Regions from separate parts of the Bacillus silvicola genome, predicted to be linked through region 3. Evidence: riboswitches for the same ligand, from Rfam matches in the RefSeq annotation. Region 3 holds a riboswitch; each other region holds the start of a gene.
What was found. A riboswitch is a leader RNA that binds a small molecule or an ion and turns the genes downstream of it on or off. The one in region 3 is predicted to bind thiamine pyrophosphate.

Region 1: it holds a riboswitch for thiamine pyrophosphate, as region 3 does, so the genes downstream of both, tenA (thiaminase II) here and thiT (energy-coupled thiamine transporter ThiT) in region 3, are expected to answer to the same signal.
Region 2: it holds a riboswitch for thiamine pyrophosphate, as region 3 does, so the genes downstream of both, tenA (thiaminase II) here and thiT (energy-coupled thiamine transporter ThiT) in region 3, are expected to answer to the same signal.
Region 4: it holds a riboswitch for thiamine pyrophosphate, as region 3 does, so the genes downstream of both, thiM (hydroxyethylthiazole kinase) here and thiT (energy-coupled thiamine transporter ThiT) in region 3, are expected to answer to the same signal.

Annotation. Positions count from the first base shown of each region.
Region 1 covers NZ_JBNGVC010000002.1:332,471-337,149, forward strand. The annotation lists gene pdxR (MocR-like pyridoxine biosynthesis transcription factor PdxR) at 1-1,385, shown strand, start outside; gene ACP6L7_RS08825 (D-alanine--D-alanine ligase) at 1,390-2,304, shown strand; TPP riboswitch at 2,353-2,458, shown strand; gene tenA (thiaminase II) at 2,581-3,270, shown strand; gene ACP6L7_RS08835 (RNaseH domain-containing protein) at 3,596-4,679, shown strand, end outside.
Region 2 covers NZ_JBNGVC010000013.1:403,432-408,110, forward strand. The annotation lists gene ACP6L7_RS24240 (ABC transporter permease) at 1-471, opposite strand, end outside; gene ACP6L7_RS24245 (ABC transporter ATP-binding protein) at 471-1,220, opposite strand; gene tenA (thiaminase II) at 1,189-1,884, opposite strand; TPP riboswitch at 1,970-2,072, opposite strand; TPP riboswitch at 2,133-2,244, opposite strand; gene ACP6L7_RS24255 (SH3 domain-containing protein) at 2,504-3,664, shown strand; gene ACP6L7_RS24260 (hypothetical protein) at 3,670-4,002, shown strand; gene ACP6L7_RS24265 (DUF3965 domain-containing protein) at 4,243-4,679, opposite strand, start outside.
Region 3 covers NZ_JBNGVC010000012.1:1,709,301-1,713,979, forward strand. The annotation lists gene ACP6L7_RS20920 (lipoprotein BA_5634 family protein) at 1-339, shown strand, start outside; gene ACP6L7_RS20925 (FeoB-associated Cys-rich membrane protein) at 375-542, opposite strand; gene feoB (ferrous iron transport protein B) at 559-2,547, opposite strand; gene ACP6L7_RS20935 (FeoA family protein) at 2,544-2,771, opposite strand; TPP riboswitch at 2,966-3,067, shown strand; gene thiT (energy-coupled thiamine transporter ThiT) at 3,153-3,812, shown strand; gene ACP6L7_RS20945 (sensor histidine kinase) at 4,020-4,679, opposite strand, start outside.
Region 4 covers NZ_JBNGVC010000013.1:744,420-749,098, forward strand. The annotation lists gene ACP6L7_RS25945 (alpha/beta hydrolase) at 1-506, opposite strand, end outside; gene thiE (thiamine phosphate synthase) at 588-1,247, opposite strand; gene thiM (hydroxyethylthiazole kinase) at 1,261-2,070, opposite strand; TPP riboswitch at 2,143-2,252, opposite strand; gene topB (DNA topoisomerase III) at 2,557-4,679, shown strand, end outside.

The sequences.
Region 1 (4,679 bases), on a different contig from region 3:
AAAAGATGATTATGAAAGGGCATTTGTTAGGGAACCAAAAAATCCCATCAACAAGGGAACTGAGTGAATTATTATCAGTGAGCAGAAATACAGTGCTCTCTGCTTATGCGGATTTAGAACAAGAAGGACTCATTTATGCAGTTAAAGGAAAAGGAAATTTTGTTGCGAAGGTTGATATTTCTAACACTTCGTCTGTTGAAATAGATTGGAAAAATAAACTCAATACAGTTACCGCATTAGCGGATGAATTAGATTTAATGAAACATGGTGTTCGCTGGGAAAAAGGAATGATTGTTTTTAATAGTATAGCCCCGGATGAAAAGCTATTTGATGTAGAAAATTTCAAAAGAGCTTTTCTTACTCGTATGTCCATTGAAGGGGATATTGTATTGAACTACGGATATGCAAAAGGCTATAGACCGTTAATGAATTATTTACTTCATTACATGGAAATGAAAGGTGTAGATATTTCGAACAAAGATATTCTAATCACAAATGGATTTACGGAAGGGTTAGATATTGTACTATCTTCTTTATCGAAAAAATCAGGGCGTGTAATTTGTGAGAATCCAACTCACCATGCTGCACTGAAGCTTTTTCGCTTACATGGACTTGAAGTTCATGGGATTAATATGAATGATGATGGTATTGATACGAATGAAGTAGAACAAAGTTTACGTGAAAAAGATTTTGATTTTGCGTATTTGATTCCTTCTTATCATAATCCAACCGGTATTGTTACGAGTTCAGAGAAAAGAACGGAATTGATGAGATTATTTTCAAAATATAAGATTCCTATTATAGAGGATGGATTTAATGAAGAATTACGTTATTCAGGTTCACATTTAGCGCCATTATTAACTTTTGCAGGGGCCGGTAATAATGTGATTTATATTAGTAGCTTTTCAAAGGTACTTTTCCCTGGTTTACGTGTAGGTTGGATCATTGCAGATAAAGAACTGATACATTATTTAGAAAGTGTAAAAAGGGCAAGAACGATTCATACATCTACGTTAGATCAAGCTGTACTGTTTCAATATTTACATGAAGGATATTTTGAAAAATATTTAAAAAAAGCAAGATCTGTTTATAAGAAAAAATATGAGTTAGCTGTTGAGGCATGTAATCAGTACATTCCGTTTAAAAGAATGACTGGAGATGGTGGACTTCATTTATTTATAGAGTTAGAAGAAAAAATTAATGCCCGCACACTTTTACAAAAGTGTTATGAGAAAGGTGTAACGTTTTCTCCTGGAAATGTTTTTTATTCTGATGGAGGGGGAGCGAATACCTTCCGATTAGGCTTTTCACGTTTGAAAGAAAAGGAAATAGTTAGCGGGATTCAAATAATTGGTGATACATTAAAAAATGAAATTTGGAGATGAGAAGATGAGAATTGGCGTTATTATGGGAGGAGTATCCTCTGAAAAACAAGTATCAATTATGACTGGAAATGAAATGATTGCACATTTAAATAAGAGTAAGTATGAAATAGTTCCAATTACGTTAAATGAAAAAATGGATTTAATTGAAAAAGCGAAAGACATTGATTTTGCATTGCTAGCATTACACGGAAAATACGGAGAAGATGGTACTGTTCAAGGGACGCTTGAAAGTTTAGGTATTCCTTATAGTGGTAGCAATATGTTATCTAGCGGTATATGTATGGACAAAAATCTTTCAAAAAAGATTTTACGTTATGAAGGAGTAGAAACACCCGATTGGATTGAACTTACAAAAATGGAGGATCTAAACCTTGAAGAGTTAGAGAAGTTAGGATTTCCGTTAGTAGTAAAACCTAACTCTGGCGGCTCCAGTGTTGGAGTAAAGATTGTCAAGGATAAAAATGAATTGATTTCAATGCTGGAAACTGTATTCGAATGGGATTCAGAAGTAGTAATTGAGAAGTATATAAAGGGTGAGGAGATTACATGTTCCATTTTTGATGGAAAACAGTTACCTATCATCTCGATTCGACATGCTGCTGAGTTCTTTGACTACAATGCAAAATATGATGATGCTAGTACAGTTGAAGAAGTTATAGAACTTCCAGCTGAAGTACAGGAACGTGTAAATAAAGCGTCACTGGCTTGTTATAAAGCATTAAAATGTAGTGTTTATGCAAGGGTTGATATGATGGTGAAGGACGGAATTCCATATGTAATGGAGGTTAACACATTACCAGGGATGACACAATCAAGTTTACTGCCAAAAAGTGCAGAGGCTGCGGGAATTAAATATAGTGAACTATTAGATATGATTATACAAACTTCATTACACGTTAGGAAAAATGAAGGTTTTTAATTTTGACACTTTTATAGATTGTGCTATGATGAATACGAAAATAAAATATTTATCCACTAGGGGGGCCTTTTATAGGCTGAGATCAAATGAAATTTTGAGACTCTTAGTACCTGATCTGGTTAATGCCAGCGTAGGGAAGTGGGAAAGACATTGTTATTTAATGAATAAATACTGTCAATTTCACTTTCTTTACGCCTGTAAAGAAAGTTTTTTTATTTTACAGCTTTAATAAATGGGATAAATACTTATATTTTATAAATTATTGGAGGGATTTAAATGACTTTTTCACAATCATTACGTAAAGAAGTAGATTCAATTTGGGAAGCAAGTTTTAATCATCCTTTTGTAAAAAAACTTGGTGAAGGTACGTTAGATTTAGCAAGTTTCCGTTATTACGTACTTCAAGATTCATATTATTTAAGTCATTTTGCTAGAGTACAAACTTTAGGAGCTGCAAAGGCTCTTGAATTAGAAACGACAGCTCGTATGGCGCACCATGCTCAAAATACATATGAAGCAGAATTATCATTACACGAGAATTTTGCTAAAAAATTAGGCGTTACGAAAGAAGAAAAAGATAATTTCCTACCTGCACCAACTGCATATGCGTATACTTCACATATGTATCGTGCTGCGTATGAAGGTCATTTAGGGGATATTATTGCAGCTATTTTACCTTGTTATTGGCTATATTATGAAATTGGTGAACGTTTAAAAGAGTGTCAGCCAGAAGAGCCAATTTATAAAGAGTGGATTTCTGCTTATGGATCAGATTGGTTCCGTACATTAGTAGAAGAGCAAATCACACGATTAGATACTATCGCTGAAAAAGTAACAGAGGCAGACCGTGAACGTATGAGACAACATTTTATTATTAGTAGTCAATATGAATATTCATTTTGGGAAATGGCATATACACTAGAAAAATGGCCAGTGAATGAAGAAGTTAAAGGTGTTATTTCATAAAGAGTATAGAAAAGGTATCGCTATATGAAGAGGCGATACCTTTTCTTATGTTTTATTTATGTAAATATTTTGTGAATTATAGATATAAAACAAAATAATCTATTATAATGATTTTATAATATAAAAAATAACATAAGGAGGTAGTTATATGTTTAAGGGTAACTTTTTATTAATTCAGTTTTATAATGTATTATTTAAATAATTTGATTTATTTATTCCTGAAATATGCTTGGTTTAAATTTGATTCGTTTATGCTTAAAAATATTGGTGAATTTTCTAGTATTATTCATGATTAATATTAATTAAGGGAGGAAGTATTACTAATATGGAAAAATTACGGTTATTAACATTTAAAAATATAGTAGAACCCCTCTATAATGAGAAAGTATCGTATATTTACTTTCCTATTGAATGGCTTGAGATTGTAGAGATACATTATAGAACATTTTTATTAACGAGTAAGTTAAAACTTGTAAATGAAAGATTGTATGATATGTTTTCTGATATATTATTCATTCAGCATAATCCATATATATTAAAGGAAGATACACCTTGGATTGTAGCAAAAGAACCAATGAGACAAGAACAGTTAGACTATATTTTTCAAAGTTGGTATGAAGTTATTCATGATTGGAAACCGAATAAATTAATAGATCAACCACATTTAGAATGGCAGTATGATTTAATTAGTAATTTACCAGTATTACATGATAAAAAAACGTTTCCTAAATGGGTACCAGCTCTTGTTACACATATCTTTTGCGAACAGCCTTTACGTATGAAAAATAAGAATGATGAAGAAGTATATTTTTCACCACTGCGATCCCAACATGTTTCTGAAGCGATGTCTGAGCCAATTAAGGATGAAGAAACACAGGATTATTTCGCTTATGTATATCGGTTTGAATACATAACTCGTGGAGGTGAAAATAGTCCACTATTAAAAGTATCAGTCGGAATTAGACGGTTTTATCAGCAATATAACCATAAAGATATTTCTATACTTTTAGGGCGAAAGCGAAGCCAAATACTTATTTCAACTCCTGAATTTGAATCAAATAAGAAAAAGCAAAGATTTGTAAAATTAAAAGTGCAACAAGCTGAAAAAGGAATAAAGTGGATTAAGCGTTTCAGAAATTTAAAAGATGAGTATAGGATAGGGGGAGAAGTTAAATTAGAACACATTCTCCAATGTCCAAAAGAGTATATTAGAGGAACAAATAAAAGAGTGCTTCTTCCATATAACGAAAACATATATAAAGTTCAAGGGACAAAAATAAAACTTGGTATAAAAGTAAGAGAAAAAAAGGAGCTTTTAAATGAATTCCAACTGACCTTCCCATATTTCACATTAATTCCAGAATGTGAAAGTGTATTAACGAATAATGAGAATGAGTTATTACCTTTAA
Region 2 (4,679 bases), on a different contig from region 3:
TGCACCATACGTAACTAAGAGCTCCTCCCACTCTTTCTTCGTACTACGCAGTCCATCATACGTATTGACCGCAATTGGGAAAAACGTAATTAAAACTGTGACAACAACCTTACTCCAGATCGTATATCCAAACCATAAAACAAATAGGGGCGCAAGTGCTGTAATCGGGATGGTTTGCGAAGCTACTAATAATGGGTAAAATGCTCTTTCCATCCACGTACTCGCATTCATTAACATTGCTAGCCCCACACCTAATACGATAGAAATAGCAACACCTATTAAAACGACGTATAACGTTGCCGGTAAATGAACCGTAAATAATATGTCTTTTAGTTTCCATATCTTCATTACAATTGCAGATGGTGGCGGTAAAATGTACATCTCATCTACAATTCTTGCCCCTACTTCCCACATAACGAGTAAAATACTAGAAAGTGTAAGAGCAGGAACTAATTCTTTCAAACGGTTCATCATACAAGTACCTGCCTTTGTAACATACTAAGGAGCTCATCTTTAAGCGCCAATACTTCAGGCTTATATAAATCCTTTCGTGTTCGGTTACGCTCAAGCGGCACAATTCGCTCAGTTAAAGTTGCTATCGGTTGATTTTCTACAACCAAAATTCGATTAGAAAGAAACAACGCTTCTTCAACATCATGAGTGATAAATAAAATTGTTTTTTCCCACTCTTTCCATTGTTCAAACAACCATTCTTGCAAAGATGCCTTCGTTAAAGCGTCCAATGCGCTAAACGGTTCATCTAACAATAATATCTCCCCGCCCGTTAATAAAGTTCGGATAAAAGATACACGTTGTCTCATACCACCAGATAAATCTTTCGGATATTTCGCCTCGTATCCTTGTAACCCAAATTTATGTAACAGTTCTTTCGCTTTTACTTGTGCTTCTTTCTTCTGCACACCTTGACACTCTAGCGGCAGAGCAGCATTCTCAATAATCGTCCTCCACGGTAAGAGCATATCTTTTTGAGGCATATACCCTACAGGATGACTCTTTGTTTCTATCAGCTCTATCTGTCCAGTACTTGCCTCTTCTAATCCTGTAATAAGGCGAAATAAAGTACTTTTCCCACATCCACTCGGTCCGATAATACTTACAAACTCTTTATCTTGTATAGAAGCATTTAATTCATTGATGATTGGTTTCTCATCATAATGAAAAGAAACATTATGAAACTGTAGTATGTTCTTGCTCCTCAAATCCCCACATCTCCTTACGATAGGACATATCCCAGAATAAATATTCAAATCGACTGGAATATAAGAAAATCTCCTCTAATCGGTCTAGTTCTTTCTCAGACTTTCCAACCGCCATTTCATTTAATAAGTCTATTAACCAAATACAAAGGTCGCCGTATTCTTCAGAGCTATATCCTTGAATCCACTCACCAAAAAACTCATGATCTCTTGCTCCAGGAATATCATTTAAACGCTTTCCAATCTCCCAATAACTCCACATACATGGTAGAAGTGCTGCTATTAATTCCGCAAGTGTGCCATTTTGAGATACAGACATCATATAATTTGTATAAGCTAAATTTTTAGCAGATGGTTTCGCAGATTCCATCTCTTGTACAGAAATACCAAGTCTTTTTGCATATTGTTTATGGATCGTCATTTCACCATTTAAAATACCATCTATTTGCTCTGCAAACTTTGCCATAACTTGTGGATTCGTTGCTTTTACAACACCAATCGCATATAACTTTGCATAATCTAACAAATATAAATAGTCTTGAATAATATAATACTGAAATTTATCTTTTTCTAACGTGCCATCCCCCATACCTACTACAAACGGATGATTATGACTTTTCTCCCAAACAGGTTGCACAGTTTCTAATAATCTATCGCAAAATTTCATTTCTATTTCCCCTTTCAATATATGTACCTAAATAAAAAACCACTTCTATATATAAGAAGTGGTTACAGCAAATAAAATTATACATTTATTCGTTGTTCCACTTCCCTTCGCTAGTATTACCTAGATCAGGTCTGTAAGGGTTAAGGATTATTCCTCTCTCAGCACATCAAGCACCCCTAGTGGTTTCAATATGAATTTTTCAAATAAAAAAGCCCCGTTTCTATACGCAAAGAAACGGGGACTCATTGTTAGTGTCCGAATTGCTTCCCTACGCTAGCATAATCTAGATCAGGTAATGAAAAGGATCAAAGGCTTACGGCCCACTCTCAGCTGGCAACACCAGCTCTCCTAGCAAACTATAAAATTATCACTGTCAGTATAACACCGTAATAAGACATCATCAACTGTTTTAATTTTCTTAATTGCGAATTAAATCTTAACATGTTGAACAAATATAAATGCGCCCCCGCAAATGATATATACAATATTTATATACGAACCTCTCTTCTAACATTATTTTTATTGATTTCATATTACATTTATGTGAATACGACCAATATATTATATCTTTATACTATAATAAAAATACAACTATACAACTAGAGGAGGTCTTTATTACATGAATATGAAAGCTACAGCTTTAACAGCAACTACTATAGCAATTGTTTCTTTACTTCCTTCTATGGGAGAATCCGGTATACAAACAGCGGCTGCTAAGCAACCATCTAAAGTAAAAACTGGATATGTAAAAATTGACAACGTTGCACTACATCAAAATAACAATGCAGACAGTGCAATAATTGATAATATTCGATTTAATAGCCCGGTTACTATTCTTGAGACAACTCAAGATTGGTATAAAGTATCTGTTAACAACAAAACAGGCTATATGAAAAAAGATGCAATTCTATTCAAAAAAAATGTTCAATCAAAGAATCAATATATCGTAAATGCAAACGCATTAAACGTTCGTTCTGAACCTAATACAGAGTCTTCTATTCTAGATATATTACCAAATGGTCAATTCATTACCATTCAAGGTGAACAAGGGGATTGGTACAAAATATTACATAATGGTCAAATTGGATACGTACAAAAAACATTTGTATCTAATGGATCCACACCTCTAGTAAAAGGTGTAACTGTACAAGGTTCTCCTTCTTATACTGTTGCAACACCAAAATTAAATGTACGTAGCAACGCTAGTACAAGTAGCACTCTACTTGGTTCATTACAAAATGGTACACAAGTACAAGTAGTAGAAACGGTAGGTACTTGGTATAAAATTCGTTTTGGCACAGGATACGGATATGTAGCAAAACACTATGTAGTGCAACATCAAAATCAATCACAAACTAAAACAGCTCAACCTTCATCAATTCCAGCTGTTTTCAAATTTCCAACTCAAGGAAGAATTAGCTCAACTTTTGATATGCGCTGGGAACAAATGCATTATGGTATAGATATTGCAGCACAAGGCAACATCTCTATTCAAGCTGCTGCTACAGGTAAAGTTGTGAAATCTTATTATTCGGCTAGCTACGGCAATGTCGTGTTCGTCGCCCATCAAATAAATGGAAAATTATATACAACAGTTTATGCTCATATGAAGGATCGTGCTGTACAAGTTGGGGATCAAGTGCAAGCTGGACAATTAGTCGGTCATATGGGAAATACAGGTCATTCATACGGGCAACATCTCCATTTTGAATTACATAATGGGGAATGGAATTTTGAAAAAACAAATGCAGTGAACCCACTGCCATATTTAGTTAGGTAAATTCTATGCCACGCAATATACCTCTCATTATTGAATACCTGTCCTTTTTTGGTTTAATCTGTTGTTTAATCATTTATAATACGAACACTGTATTTTTATCTATTATTATTGCTTTTGTTGCCTTAGAAATCATTATGGAAGCATTACAAATGCGGCTAAAACAAAAAATAGCCCATATTTATAATGTAATTTTCCTTTTGAGTGCTCTTATAACAAATATAATTAATAATGGTTTTTATTTATCTACCGTACTTCCTGTATTCTTTATGACTGTTTTATTATTCATAGCTAGATACGTTAATGTTCCTCATAACCAAAAACATGAACAAGAAGCTTAGAAAGAGGAGACACTGTGTACCAATATTTCAAAGATAATCCAATGAAATATATACTGAATTTATATGAAAAAATGAATACTTTTTTTGGTATACAAGGAAGTTCTACTGCACAATTTCTCCTTTATGGAATGTTATTTCTTATCTTAGTTACTTTCTCCTTGTTTTACTAAAAAAAAGGATCTCACATAAACTTGAGATCCTTTTTTAATTTATATTAATTTTTAATATGTAAAATACGGTTTATCCACAAGCATATTTTTCATAAATAAAACTAAGATTATATTTTTTCTCTAAGCTCATTCTTTGTTCATCGTCGCACCAATAGAAAAGAATATCATGAATCGTTGCATAACGCTTATTTTTAAGAAATTGTTTAAAGAATGATGGTAAACAATCATGTAATTGTATAAATATATAATTGCGTAGTGTTTCTTCTTTGTATTCAATACCCTTACAAATATACAGTAATTCTTCACAATAATATGCATGCTGTGGAACTTGAATCATTTCAAAAAATGGTACATATGATAGCAACTTTCCAATAAAATGACCATATCGATCCATTACCCCTATCGTCATATGCTCCATCATTTCTTTCATCACATATAAATAATCATCTACATGTGTTGTCTTTAATGGATCTAATCGATCTGAAATTTGAGAAAGCACAGCTCTTT
Region 3 (4,679 bases):
GTTAAAAAAGAATTACTGAAAAAAGTCGATAAAAATGACGACACAAAAGCAATTGATAAATTACCAGCTGTAACAGCAGACCAAGGTGTATTATTTGCAAAAGATAAAGTAGAAAATGCTACACTTGATGGAGCAAAATTAAAATATGAAGGCAACACAATTATCGGAAGTGGCCGCGCATATGCAGATATGTTCGCAATAGTTGACGATACAACTTACGGAAATGTAAAAGGTGAGGAAAAATCTGTAGGTGTACTAAAATTCGATAAAGACCCTAGTAAAGAGTTCCCTGGAAAAGTTGGTGTAGAATCCGCTCAACTTGTTACAATTAAAAAATAAGTAAAAAAGCTTTGCGAAATTCGCAAAGCTTTTTTCTATTTATGAGCAATTTGCTCCATATCAGGACTACAAGTTTGTGACTGACATGATTTATTTAAAGAACATGCTGCGCATTTTCCTTTTTTACTTCTCTTTACAAAATTCACTAGCGTATATGTTGCATAACCAAAAATGATAGCTCCAATTATAATATTGACCATCATCGTAATACATCTCCTTCTAGAATCCGAGTAAGGACCCAACTTGGTATATAATGAACGTTAATACATAAGCAACAACTAATGGATACGCGACTGAGAAAATTGTCCATTTCATCGATCCTGTTTCGCGTCTAATAACAGCTACTGTCGCTAAGCATGGAACATATAATAAGACAAAGAACATAAATGCGTACGCTGATAAAGCAGTATAATGTGCCCCCATTACATTTCCTAGCACATCTTCTTTAACCGCATAAATAATTGCCATTGTAGAAACAACAACTTCTTTTGCTAAAAATCCTGTTAAAAGAGATGCCCCAGCTTGCCAAGTTCCAAAACCGAGCGGTGCAAATAGTGGCGCGATAAATCCACCAATCATCGCTAAGAAACTATCTCCCATATCAACACCAAATCCTGATGGACCTGCATAGTTTAATAACCAAATAACAACCGAACCACCGAAGATGAATGTACCTGCTTTACGAACAAATCCTTTACCTTTCTCCCACGTGCTGAGCCATAACGTTTTCGCTTGCGGCACACGGTAAGGAGGTAATTCAATTACGAAAATAGATTTTTCCGCTTTTAAAATAGTAAGAGACATAATTTTTGTAACTAATAGGGCAAGAACTATACCCGCCACATATAAAGAAAATACAACAGTCGCCTGACTATGAGGGAAGAACACTCCCGCAAATAATGCATATACAGGTAAACGTGCTGAACAAGACATAAACGGTGTTACAAGGATTGTAAGTAAACGTTCTTTTTCCTGTTCAATCGTTCTCGCTGCCATAATCCCCGGAACGTTACATCCAAAACCGATAATCATCGGAATGAACGCTTTTCCGTTTAAACCGAAAAATTCCATAATTCTATCCATAACAACTGCAATTCGTGCCATATATCCCGAGTCTTCTAATAATGAAATGAAAAAGAATAGTGCAAAGATTTGTGGAACGAATACTAATACCGCACCAACACCGGCAATAATACCTTCTGTAACGAGTGCTTGAATAAAATCAGAAGCCCCAACACTTGTGAGCCCAGCTGTAACCCAATCAGTAAGTTGTCCGCCAAAAAATCCATCAAGCGTATCAGATAAAGGCGTACCAATCCACGTAAACGTAACCTGAAAAATAAAAAACATAACTGCTAAAAAGATTGGAAGTCCTAAAATTTTATGTGTAATTAACTTATCGATTTTTTCCGAAAAAGGAATTTTTCCTTCTTTCTCATGCTGAATGACATTTGTTTTTAACTTTTCAATATACGCTTCACGAGTTTTGTAAATGTGCTCTTCTAACGTACAATCAAGTTTTCCTTCTAAACGAGATCGAATGGCTACAAGTTCCTTATAAATTGGTAATGCTTTCATTTCTTTTTCTACTACTTCGTTATTGCTTAAAAATTGAAGGGCTAACCATCTTGGATGCTCATAATTCGCTGTCTCTAAAAGAGCAATTACCTCTCCGATTCCTTCATCCAATTGTACACCATATGAAATAATGAATGACTTTTTCTCTTTTTGTTTCTCTTCATGAAGAGTAGCAAGTAATTCTTCACAGCCTTTTCCGCTTCTTGCAACGACAGGAACGACTGTTACACCTAATATTTCTGATAATCGTTTTACATTAATAACAATTCCTCTTTGCTTTGCCACATCAATCATATTTAAACCAATTGAAACCGGCTTACCAAATTCAAGTAATTGTAATGTTAAATGCATATTTCGCTCAAATTGCGAAGAATCCACTATATTTAACATATGATGAAATTCGTCTGTTAGTAGAAAGTTTGTAACGACACCTTCATCACGTGAAACTGGATTTAAATCATAAACGCCTGGTAAATCAATTAGTGTTCCTTGCTTATCTTTTAATTTACCAACCTTCTTTTCTACTGTTACACCGCTCCAATTTCCTACATATTCATAAGAACCAGTGAGCGCATTAAATAATGATGTTTTCCCTGTATTTGGATTCCCTAGCAAAGCAACCTTATTCACGCTAATTCCACCTTTATCATTTTCGCGTCACAATGACGAATACTAATTAACTGTCCGCGACACTCCAATGTACAAGGACCTTTAAACATCGCTTTCTGTTTCAGGCGAAGTTCGCTTCCTTCCGCGAGACCGAAAGCAGCCAGTCTTCTCTTTAGTAAATTATCTAACGACTGAATACTTTTTACTAACACTTTCTCACCAATTTTAATATCTACTAAGCTCATAACCTTCCCCCTCAGAAGAGAATGATAATTATTTTCAAAAAAATTATATCATACTCTATTTCAATTGGACTATATCTTTTTGCTTCATATTTATTAACATTTCAATACAATTATATTTCACTTATTGTCATACGAGGTTCATTTGCCATTCTCATCCATTTCGCTTACAATAAAAAATAGCAAATAAAGAATCTCGTTATCACAGGGGGAGCCTTATCGCTGAGAGGGAACACTTCGTTCCGACCCTTAGAACCTGTTAGTTAATGCTAACGCAGGGATTGTGCAAACGTCCGAAATACATACCTCTTTTTCATTTACGTATTTCGTATCCTCCTATGATAATGTTCTTTTTTGTGCAACTTGGATTTAGGGGGAGACAACATGCGTAACACCAATTTACAAGCGATGATCGAATCTGCTATTCTTGCAGCCTTCGCCTTGATTATCGACATTTTACCATTATCAATTAAACTTCCAACAGGCGGTTCCATCTCATTTGCTATGATTCCTATTTTTATTATTGCATACCGCTGGGGCTTCAAAATGGCTTTCTTAGGTGGCTTAATTTGGGGACTATTACAAATTGTCGTAGGTGATGCCTACATTCTAACACCAGTGCAAGCATTCATTGAGTACTTCGTTGCCTTTGCCTTTATCGGCTTTGCTGGTTTATTCTATCGTCCAATTCAAAAAACACTTGCCTCAGAAAACAATAATGCAGAGCATTCAAGTTTCGGTAATCGCAAAGATAAACCAAAACAAAACAAGGGAAAAAAAGCACTCGTTTACATTATCCTTGCCACATTTGTCGGCAGCTTTGCACGTTATTTCTGTCACTTTATTGCTGGTATTATTTTCTTTGGTCAATATGCACCTAAAGGACAATCAGCTGTCTTATATTCATTAATTGTAAACGGCAGTACAATGATCGGCTCTTTCATACTATGTACTGTATTACTAATTCTTTTATTTACAACTTCACCACGCTTATTCAAAAGCATCGGTGCTTATCAAATGAATAGAGCAAAGAAGAGCGCTTAATGAGCGCTCTTTTTTCACATCGTAATATCAATTAAAAATACAATAAATGCACAAAAGAAAATAAATACCATTATACTTAGCCAATTGCTATGCACGGTTCATCGACTCCTTACATAACCTCATTTTCTATTCAAAGTATACTGCTCCAAAATAAAGATTAGGTAAAGATAATATGAAAATAAATTAAAAAAGCGTAGATTATATTGTCTACGCTTTTTTCGGTAAATAGAAGTAAAATAACACACCATCTTCGGTATTCTTCACCCCATATTCAGCATTATGCAGTTCTAAAATATTCTTTGAAATTGCAAGACCAAGCCCTGTTCCACCTTGTGAACGCTGGCGAGCTGCATCCACTCGATAAAAACGATCCCAAATTTTATCTAATTGTTCTTCTTCAATGTGAGTACCTTTATTTTCGATACACACTTTTATATGATTCGTCTCGTCTATTGTGGAAATAATAATATCTTCTTTTTCTGGTGTATAACGTATTGCATTCGTAATAAAATTCACAATTACTTGTTCAATTCTATTTTGATTTCCAATGACTTCTGCTGGACATATATGTTTGTGCACACTCAGTTCTTTTTTCTCTATCTCCGGTGAAAGCTGTTCACATATTTCTTCAATCGCTCCATCTATATAGAAAGAATCCATCTTCATGTTATACGTGCCAGACTCGAATTTAGCTAATTCAAGCATATCCACAATTAGTATATCCATCTTGTCTACTTCTTTTTCCATTGCCTGAAAATAGTAGTCTTTCTTATGTTCAGCTACCCCATCTTTTAAAATGGAAATACAGCTTTTCATAATACTAAGCGGCGTTTTTAGTTCATGCGATACACCTGCAATAAATTCTTT
Region 4 (4,679 bases), on a different contig from region 3:
GAATTCATTCCATATATTTGTGAGGATTGAGAAAAACCTAACATATACTCATGTAGTATTTCTTCTTCACACCAATATGGTGCAAAATCATTTATGTTTGATCCTCTCCAATGTAAAGAAAATATACCTGCCTGCGCTTTTTCATTTCCATAAGTAAATAATTTTGACTGACTCATCATCTGATGCTCCTTCAAAATCTCTTCGCACTTTTTGACTATCGGCTTAAAATCTATTTTATCCTGTAATCCTTTTAAATCTTCATCATGCATGAGTGTATATGGGTTCCACCAAATTCCCCTTTGTATGGCTTCATTAAGAATAGCAATTGCCTCTTCATGCTTACCTTCCACTGAATATGCACAAGCTTGCCAAAAACTCGTTTTATCCATTCTTTCAGGAAACTCCCTTTTCGTTTCATCTATGCATCTATAAACGGCATCAAATTCCCCTTTTTCAAATAAACGAAACAACTCATTTTGCAACTCTACAAACCTATTCCGTTTCAAACAATCTCCTCCCTATTTCTAATTTTTAATATCAAAAACAAACAAAAGCTATGTAGCGTTTTAATACTACATAGCTTTTTTCTACAAACTCTTACTTACTTCCTCTATTAGCTTCTTCGTACTCTCATACGCAGATTCCGCTAAACTAATCGCAGAAATAACAGAGACACCATCCGCACCGGCTTCTATAACCGAAGCGGTATTTTCAATCGTAATCCCACCAATGCCAACAATCGGTATTGTAATTCCTTGTTCTCTAAAATGAGCTAAACCTTTCGTTCCTTGCACAGCTTTCGTATCTTTTTTCGTACTCGTTGGGAAAATAGGGCCAACACCTAAATAATCAGCTCCGTTTTCAATTGCCCAGCGTGCTTCTTCAATTGTATGGGTAGATACACCAACAATTTTATCTCCCATTTTTTCACGAACAGAAGTAATTCCTTCATCATCTTGTCCAACATGCACGCCATCTGCATCTAACTCAAGAGCTAGTTCCACATCATCATTTACGATGAATGGTACACCATACTCCTTACAAATTGCCTGTAGTTCTTTTGCGAAACAAATACGTTTCTCTCCCGTTAAAGCGCCTTCCCCCTTTTCACGAAATTGAAAAATTGTTATACCGCCTTCAAGTGCATCTCTCAATACTTGTAGTGGCTCCTTCGTACAATTGTTACTTCCCATAATAAAATATACCGATAGTAATCTAGACATTTCAGCCTTTGTAATACGCGGCATCTAGTTCCCCTCCTTACTGTATAAGCTCAATCTTCCCATACTTCTCAATATCATCTGAAGTTGTATTCGCTAACTGATTTAAAAATTCAATTTGGAAACTACCAGGTCCCTTTTCCACTGTCTTAGCAGCTGCCAGTTCCGCAGCTACACCATAAAAAGTTAATGCCGCTACTGCTGCATTTACATAATCCTTTTCTACTGCTACAAATGCTCCTATTACAGAAGTTAGTAAACAACCAGTTCCCGTAACTTTCGTTAAAATGGGATGACCATTTCGAATAAGAATAGTTCGCTCTCCATCTGTAACAACGTCTTCTTCTCCAGTAATTACCGCAACTGTATTTAATTCATCCGCTGCCTGTTTTGCAATATTTACAACATTGCCATTTCCAGCACCGGCGTCTACCCCTTTAATTTCCCATCTTTCATTAATAACGTTCGCTATTTCAGCTGCATTTCCGCGGATAATCGCTAAATCGATTTCAGCCGGAATATGTCTCGCAACTTCTGTCCGATACGATGTTGCTCCTGCCCCAACCGGATCAAATAATACTGGTACACCATTTGTATTTGCCGATTTTCCAGCAAGTAACATCGCTTCTACCTCTTCAGAACGAAGTGTACCCATATTTAATACAAGAGCTCCAGCAATGCTAGCCATTTCTGCTACCTCTTCTTTTGCATACGCCATTACAGGCGATGCCCCTAACGCTAACAAACCGTTAGCTGTAAAATTTGTTACAACAACATTTGTAATATTATGAACGAGCGGATTAGACTCTCTCACCAAATCCACTACTTTACTAATTTCTTTCCTATTCATCCTTCTCATCCCCTAACTATAATGATGGGAGATACACAAAAAGGCACTTTGCGCGTACGCAAAGTGCCTGAACATGTGCTTTTACACTCTCCCTACGCTGGCATTATCCAACAGGTTCAAATGGTCAATGACGGATTAGTCATACTCTCAGTTTGCATCCACAAACTCCCATGTGTTACTTATTCATCTACTTCAGAGTCTACTCTTATTCTAATAAAATAACAAGTTCTTTCCTTTTAAGAATGATAGAGATCTTAACTCTCCTGGTTCAACCATTTTTCACCTTTATATAATAAAAATGAAATTCATTTACAATGTCAATGGATACCCTTTAAAATCTGACATTTATATAAATCTTTTATTTACATAAGTAAAACTCTCCCCGGTATATTTCATCACAAATAACTCAAACCTTCCGCGAGACTGAATAGAACAACGATGTATGCTATATTTAACGTATGGAAATTTGAAAGGATGTTTTTAAATATGGCAAAAAGTATTGTAATTGCTGAAAAACCTTCTGTTGCACGTGATATCGCACGTGTACTGAAATGTGATAAAAAAGGGAACGGCTATCTTGAAGGTAGTAAATATATTGTTACTTGGGCTTTAGGTCATCTCGTTACATTAGCTGATCCAGAAAGCTATGATGTAAAATACAAACAGTGGAATTTAGAAGATTTACCAATGCTACCGGAGCGTTTAAAACTAACCGTTATTAAACAAACAGGGAAACAGTTTAACGCTGTAAAAAGTCAGCTTCTTAGAAAAGATGTAAATGAAATCATTATAGCTACTGACGCCGGTCGTGAGGGAGAGTTGGTCGCACGCTGGATTATCGATAAAGTTAAAATGCAGAAACCAATTAAACGTCTATGGATTTCATCTGTTACCGATAAAGCAATTAAAGATGGCTTCGCAAATTTAAAACCAGGAAAAGCATATGATAATCTATACGCTTCTGCTGTCGCACGTTCAGAGGCTGACTGGTATATCGGCCTTAATGCGACTCGAGCATTAACTACTCGCTTTAATGCTCAACTAAATTGTGGTCGTGTCCAAACACCTACTGTAGCCATGATTGCAAACCGTGAAGATGAAATCAAACATTTCAAAGCTCAAACTTACTATGGTATCGAAGCTCAAACAGCTGAGAGATTAAAACTAACTTGGCAAGATACAAAAGGAAATAGTCGCAGCTTCAATAAAGAAAAAATCGATGCACTTGTGAATAAAATCAGTAAGCAAAATGCTACTGTTGTAGACATTGATAAAAAACAAAAGAAATCGTTCGCTCCTGGTCTTTACGATTTAACTGAGCTACAACGTGATGCGAATAAAATATTTGGTTACTCTGCGAAAGAAACATTAAACATTATGCAAAAATTATATGAACAGCATAAAGTTTTAACGTACCCTCGTACGGATTCACGCTATATTTCATCTGATATTGTCGGAACACTTCCAGAGCGTCTGAAAGCTTGCGGAGTTGGAGAATACCGTCCTTTAGCACATAAAGTATTGCAGAAACCTGTAAAATCTAATAAATCATTTGTTGATGATAGTAAAGTAAGTGATCATCACGCAATTATTCCAACAGAGAGCTATGTAAACTTCTCAGCTTTCACAGATAAAGAACGTAAAATTTATGACTTAGTTGTAAAACGTTTCTTAGCTGTTTTATTCCCGGCCTTTGAATATGAACAACTAACATTGCGCACGAAAATTGGTGACGAAACGTTCATCGCACGCGGAAAAACGATTTTACATGCTGGTTGGAAAGAGGTTTATGAAAATCGATTTGAAGATGATGATGCAATCGATGATGTTAGAGAACAAATCTTACCTCGAATCGAAAAAGGCGATACATTAAACATAAAACTAATTGTCCAAACATCAGGTCAAACGAAAGCACCTGCACGCTTTAATGAAGCAACATTACTTTCAGCGATGGAAAACCCAACAAAATACATGGATACGCAAAACAAACAACTTGCTGACACGTTAAAGTCAACTGGTGGATTAGGTACTGTAGCAACGCGTGCTGATATTATCGACAAGTTATTCAATTCGTTCTTACTTGAAAAACGTGGTAAAGATATTCATATTACTTCAAAAGGCCGTCAGTTACTTGATTTAGTGCCAGAAGAACTGAAATCTCCTACACTAACTGGTGAATGGGAGCAAAAGTTAGAAGCTATCGCTAAAGGAAAATTAAAGAAAGAAGTATTCATTTCAGAAATGAAGAACTATACGAAAGAAATTGTTGCTGAAATTAAATCGAGTGATAAAAAATATAAACATGACAACATTTCAACGAAGTCTTGTCCAGACTGCGGTAAACCGATGTTAGAAGTAAACGGCAAAAAAGGTAAAATGCTCGTTTGCCAAGACCGTGAGTGTGGTCATCGTAAAAATGTATCTCGTACAACAAACGCTCGTTGTCCGCAATGTAAGAAGAAACTAGAACTACGTGGTGAAGGAGCGGGCCAAATTTTCGCATGTAAATGTGGCTATCGTGAGAAACTTTCTACATTCCAAGAGAGACGTAAAAAAGAATCCGGCAGCAAAGCTGATAAACGTGACGTCCAAAAATATATGAAACAACA